DNA from 3 places in the Anoxybacillus sp. P3H1B genome. Region 2 is predicted to be linked to each of the others. Evidence: riboswitches for the same ligand, from Rfam matches in the RefSeq annotation. Region 2 holds a riboswitch; each other region holds the start of a gene.

Evidence for each region. Region 2 has a riboswitch for S-adenosylmethionine ahead of mtnW (2,3-diketo-5-methylthiopentyl-1-phosphate enolase). Riboswitches for the same ligand answer to the same signal wherever they lie in the genome.
Region 1: it holds a riboswitch for S-adenosylmethionine, as region 2 does, so the genes downstream of both, metK (methionine adenosyltransferase) here and mtnW (2,3-diketo-5-methylthiopentyl-1-phosphate enolase) in region 2, are expected to answer to the same signal.
Region 3: it holds a riboswitch for S-adenosylmethionine, as region 2 does, so the genes downstream of both, AT864_RS10245 (O-acetylhomoserine aminocarboxypropyltransferase/cysteine synthase family protein) here and mtnW (2,3-diketo-5-methylthiopentyl-1-phosphate enolase) in region 2, are expected to answer to the same signal.

What each region holds. Positions count from the first base shown of each region.
Region 1 covers NZ_LPUG01000024.1:46,031-49,143, reverse strand. The annotation lists gene asnB (asparagine synthase (glutamine-hydrolyzing)) at 1-362, opposite strand, end outside; gene metK (methionine adenosyltransferase) at 548-1,756, opposite strand; SAM riboswitch class I at 1,919-2,034, opposite strand; gene pckA (phosphoenolpyruvate carboxykinase (ATP)) at 2,255-3,113, shown strand, end outside.
Region 2 covers NZ_LPUG01000011.1:58,501-61,613, reverse strand. The annotation lists gene AT864_RS04435 (2-hydroxy-3-keto-5-methylthiopentenyl-1-phosphate phosphatase) at 1-97, opposite strand, end outside; gene mtnW (2,3-diketo-5-methylthiopentyl-1-phosphate enolase) at 94-1,332, opposite strand; SAM riboswitch class I at 1,395-1,502, opposite strand; gene AT864_RS04425 (pyridoxal phosphate-dependent aminotransferase) at 1,584-2,774, opposite strand; gene AT864_RS04420 (carbon-nitrogen family hydrolase) at 2,870-3,113, shown strand, end outside.
Region 3 covers NZ_LPUG01000016.1:58,314-61,426, reverse strand. The annotation lists gene AT864_RS10245 (O-acetylhomoserine aminocarboxypropyltransferase/cysteine synthase family protein) at 431-1,747, opposite strand; SAM riboswitch class I at 1,818-1,917, opposite strand; gene AT864_RS10240 (SCP2 sterol-binding domain-containing protein) at 1,993-2,340, opposite strand; gene AT864_RS10235 (thioredoxin family protein) at 2,600-2,914, opposite strand; gene AT864_RS10230 (toprim domain-containing protein) at 2,930-3,113, opposite strand, start outside.

The DNA.
Region 1 (3,113 bases), on a different contig from region 2:
AGCTTTTCGACCGCTTTTTCTTTTTCATGGCTATATAAAGCAATAATGACTTCTGTATCGGAGTGGGTCGCAAATGGATATCCTTTTTGCAATAATTCATCACGCAGTTCAATATAGTTGTAAATTTCACCGTTAAAAATAATCCAATATTTTTCGTTTTCATACGATAACGGCTGATGACCAGCTTCTAAATCGATAATGCTGAGACGTCTAAAGCCGAAATGAACATGTTCATCAAAAAAATATCCATCATCGTCAGGACCGCGATGAGTAATCATGTCATTCATTTCTTCAAACGTTTTTTTCCATTGTTCATCAAGTGTTTTTGGATGATCATGGACACAACCTATAAAACCGCACATGCCGTTTCACCTACTTCTTTATATTCAACTCGAAAATTATACCACAGATTTGGACATTTGGAACGTTACATTTATTTTAACCATTGATTACAATAAATTAGTCGAACCTTATCAACATTCGTTGCAAATCAAACAGAAAAGAGAAAGAGAGCTACATATTCATGTAACTCTCTTTTGATGCCTTATCACTTCGCCAATGCAAGAGCCTGCTCTTTTAACGCTTCCGCTTTGTCTGTGCGCTCCCATGGAAGATCCACATCCGCGCGGCCAAAGTGACCATAGGCCGCCGTTTGTTTGTAAATCGGACGGCGCAAATCAAGCATTTTAATAATGCCAGCAGGACGAAGATCAAAGTTATTGCGCACCACTTCAATTAAAATGTCTTCAGATACCTTTCCTGTGCCAAATGTATCAATGGCGATGGACACTGGTTTTGCCACGCCGATTGCATAGGCTAGCTGCACTTCGCATTTTTCAGCAAGGCCAGCAGCGACAATATTTTTAGCGACATAACGCGCAGCATAGGCTGCCGAACGGTCAACCTTTGTCGGATCTTTTCCTGAAAACGCGCCACCGCCGTGGCGAGCATAGCCTCCATATGTGTCAACAATGATTTTACGGCCTGTTAATCCAGCGTCTCCCTGTGGACCGCCGATCACAAAACGACCTGTTGGATTGATAAAGTATTTTGTATTTTCGTCGATTAATTCCGCTGGAACAACTGGTTGAATCACATGTTCTTTAATATTGCGCACGATTTGCTCCTGCGTAATTTCTGGATGATGCTGTGTCGAAACAACAATCGTGTCGATGCGTACCGGCTTGCCATTTTCATCGTATTCCACTGTTACTTGCGTTTTTCCATCTGGACGCAAATACGGCAAAATATCTTCTTTGCGCACTTCTGAGAGACGGCGAGCTAATTTGTGCGCCAGCGAAATCGGCAGAGGCATAAGCTCTTTTGTTTCATTGCAAGCAAATCCAAACATCAATCCTTGGTCGCCCGCGCCAATCGCTTCGATTTCTTCGTCAGTCATCTGACCTTCACGCGCCTCTAATGCCTGGTCAACACCCATGGCAATATCAGGTGATTGCTCGTCGATCGATGTCAATACTGCGCATGTATCAGCATCAAAGCCAAATTTCGCACGAGTATAACCAATTTCGCGAACCGTATCGCGAACGATTTTCGGAATATCCACATATGTGGATGTCGTAATTTCTCCGCTCACTAATACAAGACCCGTTGTTACGCTTGTTTCGCATGCTACGCGGGCATTTGGATCTTTTGCTAAAATCGCATCTAAAATCGCGTCGGAAATTTGGTCGCAAATTTTATCAGGATGGCCTTCTGTAACAGATTCAGAAGTGAATAAACGGCGTTTGGCTGACATTCGTTGTTTTCCTCCTCTTATGTTCATGTTTGAGAGACGCCGCCTTTTGCGCCTCTGATCACTGAAAAATTGATACGGCACTCATTCCCCCGCTTATATAAACGAAAAAACCTTTCCTTCGATATCGAGGAAAGGTGATTTGCTTTCATATCGCGCCTTTCACTCTTATCGTTCAAGGGCTATGCCTTGCCACAGGTTAGCACCATTTCACATGTATAATTGTTGTGACGGTTGCTGGGTTTCATTGGGCCTGTCCCTCCACCAACTCGGGATAAGAGTAACCGTTCAATATGTTATCATAGCTTAATCAACAAAAAAAAGTCAACATGATTCGGCAAAATTTTTTCATGTTGCACAGGGTAATTTTCTCCATATGTATTTGCAACAAAATAGACAAAAAATAAACGTGAAAAATTACGTTAAATAGTATGGACTAATTATTTAAATGTGTTATACTAATTTCAGGTTTATAACTTTACAAAAAGGTAGGTTTTGTAGATGAGCATTGTTGATGTTACCAATAAGTTGAATATACTGCTCCAACGGCAAAACATACAGCAAAATTTGTCTGTTTCTCAACTAGTAGAAAAAGTTCTTGAGCGCAAAGAAGGAATGCTGACAGCGACTGGCGCGGTTGCCACTACAACTGGAAAATATACGGGACGTTCACCAAAAGATAAATATATTGTAGCGGAAGCCTCCACAAAAGAAAAAATCGATTGGGGCACAGTTAATCAACCGATTTCCGAAGAAGTCTTTGATCAATTATATCATAAAGTCATCGACTATTTAATGCAAAAAGATGAGATATTCGTATTCAAAGGCTTCGCTGGAGCTGATCCGGCCTATCGCCTGCCTATTCAGGTTATCAATGAATTTGCTTGGCACAATTTATTCGCACATCAGCTTTTTATCCGTCCGACACAGGAAGAGCTGGAAACACACGATGCACAGTTCACAGTCATTTCCGCACCAAACTTCAAAGCGAATCCAGCTGTCGATGGAACAAAATCAGAAACGTTTATTATCATTTCGTTTGAACGCCGCATCGTGCTCATTGGCGGTACTGAATATGCGGGAGAAATTAAAAAATCCATTTTCTCTGTGATGAATTTCCTTCTTCCAGAGCAAAACATTTTACCAATGCACTGCTCGGCAAACGTCGGTCCAGAAGGAGATGTCGCACTATTTTTCGGATTATCAGGAACCGGAAAAACGACGCTTTCTGCCGATCCGAAGCGCCGTTTAATTGGAGACGATGAACATGGCTGGTCCAATAGCGGAGTGTTTAACATTGAGGGCGGCTGCTATGCAAAATGCATCAATCTTTCACGTGAAAAAGAGCCGCAAATCTTTG
Region 2 (3,113 bases):
CCCATTGCGGCGGAGCAAATTGCTTCATAATCGCTATAATGTTGTCATTATTTGTAATCGTGCCATCGAAATCGCAAAAAATTATCGGTTTCGTCATACTTTCACCTCTTGAGTGCCCCATAAAGCAATGGCTTTTTGCAATGAATGGTTTTCTTTTGCCGCCTCACTTAAAGGCTTTCCGGCTAATACTGCCGCGATTGCGGCGCTAAATGCCTTTCCTCCTCCTGCCACTCCCTCTGGATGTCCATGCACCCCGCCTCCTGCATTAATGACGCTGTCGATGCCAAAATCGCGGATAAGGAGCGGAACCAGCCCTGGATGAATGCCGGCAGACGGAACAGGAAACGTTTGTACAAATACATCTTCCTTCGTTAATTCATGGGCAATGCCACTTGCGTCTTCCTTGGCCAGAGCAACGTTTCCATATGGAGACGGGAACAAGGAAAAATCCGCCCCTGCCATGCGAACGAGCTTGCCAAGCAACAAAGGATGGCTTACACCGTAAAATTCCGACGGAGTCAACGCCCCGCTAAACGCCGGATGCGCCATAATCGGAATGGAAATCTCCTCATCCTCCCGCAATCCTTGCAATACGTCCAGTCCATACGCGAACACGTTGAACAGCAGCAAATCGGCGCCAAGCTCCACCGCTCGCTTCGCTTTCTCTTTTAACTCAAACGTTTTTCCCGAAAGATTCACCGCATAAAGCGTTCTATGCCCTGTCTCTTCATATACGTGCTGCAAGACTTTTTTTCCTGCCGCAATTCGCTTTTCGAATGGCGCCTGTTCATTTTCAAATAAAATTTCATCATCCTTGACAAGATCTACGCCTCCAAGCGCCTGCTGTCTCAGTTGCTCGGATAAATAGGACAAATCGCGCCCGATCACACCTTTAAAAATGCTCATTAACAGCGGGCGGTCATAAACATCCAGCTTTGCGCGAATTCCCTTAATGCCAAAGCGAGGACCAGGAAATGCTTTCTTTAGATCATCAGAAAACTCTAAATCTATCAGCTTAATCGTGCCATCTAATGACAATTTCCCAAACACCGTCGTCAAAACAGCGGGCAAATCGGCGCTGAAGTTGGCGCTTGGGTAAGCGATCTTGACCATTCCCCGCTTCAAACGTTTTCCGAAATATTGATTGGCACGTTCGCTTTCTTCAAGCGGTTGCACATGCACAACCGTTCCTTTATGTTTACGCAGTTGTTCTTTTTCCAAAAACGGCAATTCGGTCCATGAACCGATCGTTAAGCCAAGCGCGATTTTCTCCGCCTTTTTCTCCAAATCAGCCTCATCATAAAGCAGATACGTGGCGATGACTTGGCTCATTCTCATCCCTCCAATTCCAATAAAAAAACCTCTTCCATAAGAAGAGGCTTTGGTTTCAACTCTTCTTATCTCTCAGCGTAATGCTGCAAGAATTAGCACCGTGCTTAACGTTGGTTAAGTCGGTTGCCGGGCTTCATTGGGCTCGTCCCTCCACCTGCTCTTGATAAGAATGACAGCTTCTATTCATTTTTTTGAAATTTTCATTTTGCAAATTTAATTCGAATTATGACAGGGATCATGCAGATTGTCAATTATTTTTTTACCGCTTGCTGAAAAAGATTGAGCTTAGCGATGCGCCGTGCCGCTTCTGTCAAGCGTTCTTCGCTTGTCAACAGCCCGACGCGCACATATCCTTCCCCGTGCTCGCCAAATCCAATCCCAGGCGCCACCACAACATGCGCTTGCTCAAGCAATAAATCAGCAAAGCGCTCCGAAGTCCAGCCCTTTGGTACCGGCAGCCAAGCAAAAAAGGAGCCGGCTGGAGCACTTACGTTCCAACCAATTTCCTGTAAAGCTCCAATGAACGCATTGCGCCGTGATTCATACAACGCTACCAACTCCGTCACGCATTGCTGTGACTCAAGCAGCGCAACCGCTGCCGCTTCCTGAATCGCACCAAACAAGCTGACATATAAATGGTCTTGCAAAAGATTGATCGCAGCAATCACACTTTCATTGCCAATCGCAAAACCTACGCGCCAGCCAGCCATATTATACGTTTTGGAAAATGTATAAATTTCAATACCGACATCCTTGGCTCCTTCCGCCTGCAAAAAGCTGATCGGTTTTTGCCCGTCAAATCCAATCGCACCATAAGCAAAGTCATGGACAACGCAAATTCCATGCTTTTGTGCAAACGAAACGGTCTCTTGAAAAAACGAGTCTGTCGCTACAGCTCCCGTCGGGTTATTTGGATAATTTAAAAACATCAGCTTGGCTTTCTCAACCACCTTTTCATCCAATTGACGATAATCAGGCAAAAAGCCGTTTTCGCTATAAAGCGGCATCATTTCCATTTTTGCACGCGCTAATGCCACTCCCGACCAATAATCAGGGTATCCGGGATCCGGCACAAGCACAACATCGCCCGGATTTAATAAGCACTGCGGAATTTCCACAAGCCCTGCCTTTCCACCGAATAAGACAGCTACCTCTCTCTCAGGATCAACCGTAACGCCATATTCGCGCTGATAGAAAGCAGCCACCGCCTCTTTTAAAAACGAATAGCCACGAAACGGAGAATACTTATGGTATTTTGGATTAGCCGCCGCTTTTTGCAGCGCTTCTACGATATGCGGAGGCGTCGGTTGATCAGGATTTCCTTGACCAAGATTAATTACATCATGTCCTTGAGCCACCACTTTTCCTACTTTGTCGACAAGCGAAGCAAAAAACTGCTTCGGAAGACTTTGCAACAACTCGGATTGGACAAATGATTTCAATTGCTTCACCTACTCAAAAAATTCTTGAAATTCTAGTCAAACATCATATATCGTAAAAATTAAATTGTAAAGACATTTTTTTGGGGTGAATGATTATGACATTAAAAATTGCTTGTCTTCAGCTCGATATTGCTTTCGGAAATCCTGCGGAAAATAAACGCCGCGTTCAACAAGAGATCGAAAAAGTTTGTCAAAGCTCTGTTGACGTCATCGTCCTTCCTGAACTATGGACAACCGGATACGATCTCGCACGCCTTGACGACATTGCTGATGAGAATGGCGCTGATACCAAATCGTTTATTAGCAAGCTCGCACGCCTGCACAACGTCTGTATTGTTG
Region 3 (3,113 bases), on a different contig from region 2:
ACGCTCCTTTATTCAGTTAATGCTTTAATTCATCTAAGAATTATACAAATTACAAAAGTGATTCTATCATTCTATAAAGGAAGGTGTCAACAGAAAAATCATTCCTAATCATAGAATCAATACACAAGCGCCGATGATCCATTCAAAATGCTCTGGCTTAACACAACCTTTTCGGCATCTCCCTCGAACAAGAACGCCGGCGAACCCATCTTGTCCGCAAAACGTTCGTTGTATGACAAGGACATGCTGACAGTGGACAAGCAAAGGGTTTACAGATTATGACGGAAAAACGAGGAATCGGGCGGCGTTAATCGGTTTTTATTGGATCATCACCACGCCTGTTTTTAATATGTTCTAACCTCTCGTTGAAACTATTGTTTTATCAATATGAATGGACTTCATGACCGATTCAATTGTTGACGGCTATTTTCTACACCTCTGAATACAGCGAACGAATTCCTGTGGCAATGGCGATGGCTTGCTCTAAATCCTCAATTAAGTCTTCGACATTTTCGATGCCGACCGATAGACGAATCAAATCTTCCGTAACTCCCGAGGCCTGCAAATCTTCTGGGCTCAACTGCTGATGCGTGGTGCTGGCTGGATGAATAATTAAGCTTTTGGCGTCTCCTACATTGGCCAAGTGCGACCAAAGCTTCACGTTGTTAATGAGGGCCGCTCCCGCTTCTCTTCCTCCTTTAATGCCGAACACCACAACGGCTCCCGCTCCTTTCGGCAAATATTTTTCGGCCAAATTCTTGGCTGGATGCTTTTCGTGTCCAGGATACAGCACCCATTCTACTGCCGGATGGCGATCTAAATAGTCTACAATCCGACGCGTGTTAGCAATATGCTCTTTCATGCGTACATGAAGCGTCTCAAGCCCTAAATTAAATTGAAACGCATTAAATGGGCTAATCGCTGGTCCAAGATCCCGCAGCAATTGCACACGAGCCTTAATGATATAAGCAGCCGGACCTAAAGCTTCTGCATACACAAGATTGTGATAGCTTGGATCCGGAGTTGTAAATCCCGGAAATTTAGGAGAATCCCAATTAAATTTTCCTCCGTCTACAATAATGCCGCCAAGCGTTGTACCGTTTCCAAGCAGCCATTTAGTAGCTGAATGAACAACGATATCCGCTCCATACTCAATCGGACGGCATAGATATGGAGTGGCAAACGTATTATCAATAATGAGAGGAATGCCTGCCTCATGCGCAATGTTGGCTACCGCTTCAATATCTAGTACGTGCAAACTTGGATTACCAATCGTTTCTGCAAAGATCGCTTTCGTTTTTGGCGTAATGGCAGCACGGAAATTTTCCGGATTAGCGGGATCAACAAAATGTGTTTTAATTCCATATTTCGGAAGGGTAGTGGCAAAGAGGTTATAGGTACCTCCATATAGCGTTGAAGCTGACACAATCTCGTCTCCTGCTTGCGCTATATTTAAGATCGCAAGCGTGATTGCGGCCATGCCGCTTGCTACTGCAAGACTTCCAATTCCTCCTTCTAATTGTGCCACTCTTTCCTCAAAGACTGTGGCGGTCGGGTTATGAATGCGCGTATAAATGTACCCTTCTTCTTTCAATGCGAATAAGTTGGCTGCATGCTCCGTATTGGCAAATTGATAAGCGTTCGATTGATAAATCGGAACGGCTCTTGCTCCTGTCACAGGATCTGGACTTACCCCCCCATGCACCGCCAGCGTTTCTAAACGATATGATTTTTCGCCCACTGTCATCCTCTCCTTTTTATAATCAAATGAAAACCCCCTCTTCATCATAAGAAGAGGGGGAAATTTCCTTTAACTCTTCTTATCTGCCAGAGCGATACACTCTGCTGGAATTGGCACCGTGTCAAACCGGTTGCCGGGCTTCATCGGGCCAGTCCCTCCGCCACTCTTGATAAGAACTTGTTTATTATTTTATTTTTCTGAATAATAACACTGTTTTTTTATCATGTCAATAACATTTCGTGATTTCATATTCAAGAGGCATAACGATATGGTTTAGCTAAATGAAGAAGCGATTCTAATAAAAGCATGTGACGAAAGCTACCGGAAACCACTAATTCTTTTAAGCGGAGCTGCTGCTGCAATTTAAGTTCACCTTTCAACAGACTAACAAGCGCCTCTTTCGACCCTCTAATGGTTAATATCTTCCTTTCATCAGCTTCCTGCGCCAGATGAACTCCCGTTTTTGAAATGGCGAAAATCAGTGTTTCTGCATCGCATTCAAAGCGAATGTAGAGTTCCTCCTCCGGTAAAATCGGCAACAGATGGTGCAACGTCTGTACACGTTCCATAAACTTTTTAGTTAATTCATAAATCTTCATCGTTTTCCCGCCTCTCCATTATCCTTTTCTCTCATTTATTTCCATAGAAAAAGGCATAATTCCTTTATAAACTTGTCGACAAATCATCAAGAAAACGTACACGATTTTTCATATTTCCCGAGAAATATGTCAAAAAAACTCTAAATAAAAAAGCAAGCCCCCAAAGGCTTGCTTCAATCTATACGGATACCAACACTTCTGCACAATCTAAAATGGACCCATCTACTGTTTGTTCTTCTCTTATCCATAAATGCATGCATTACGGCTTTTGCAATTCTTGAATCACCTCATATAAATATGGGACAGATTGAAATGCATATAACTTCTTTTTCATTTCCCCGTTTCTAAATAACAGCAGGCAAGGTACACTTTCAATTTCCCAGCTGACCGCTCGATCCGGCATATAGTTAATATCGGACTTCCGAAAAGCTACATGAGAAGTTAGCTCTTGAACAATGCTGACCATGCGATTCGCCAGCTGGCATGTGCCGCACATCGGTGTATATACATACAAACATACAAACTCCTCCTGCTGAATGAGTTCATCTAATTGCTGTATCGTTACTTCTTCCACACTTCTTCACACCTTTTACCAATCATCTGCATGCACATCAATATTAGCGCTCAGCAGCACCGTTGCAATATGTTTTTTAGGTGCTGCGGCCACCTCTCGATACATGCGATCGATATATAAATGCTCCGCCTCAGGAAATTCACGGCGCAGCTGCTTTCGCAATCGTTCTCCCGCTTCATCCGAATCCACTAAGATAAAC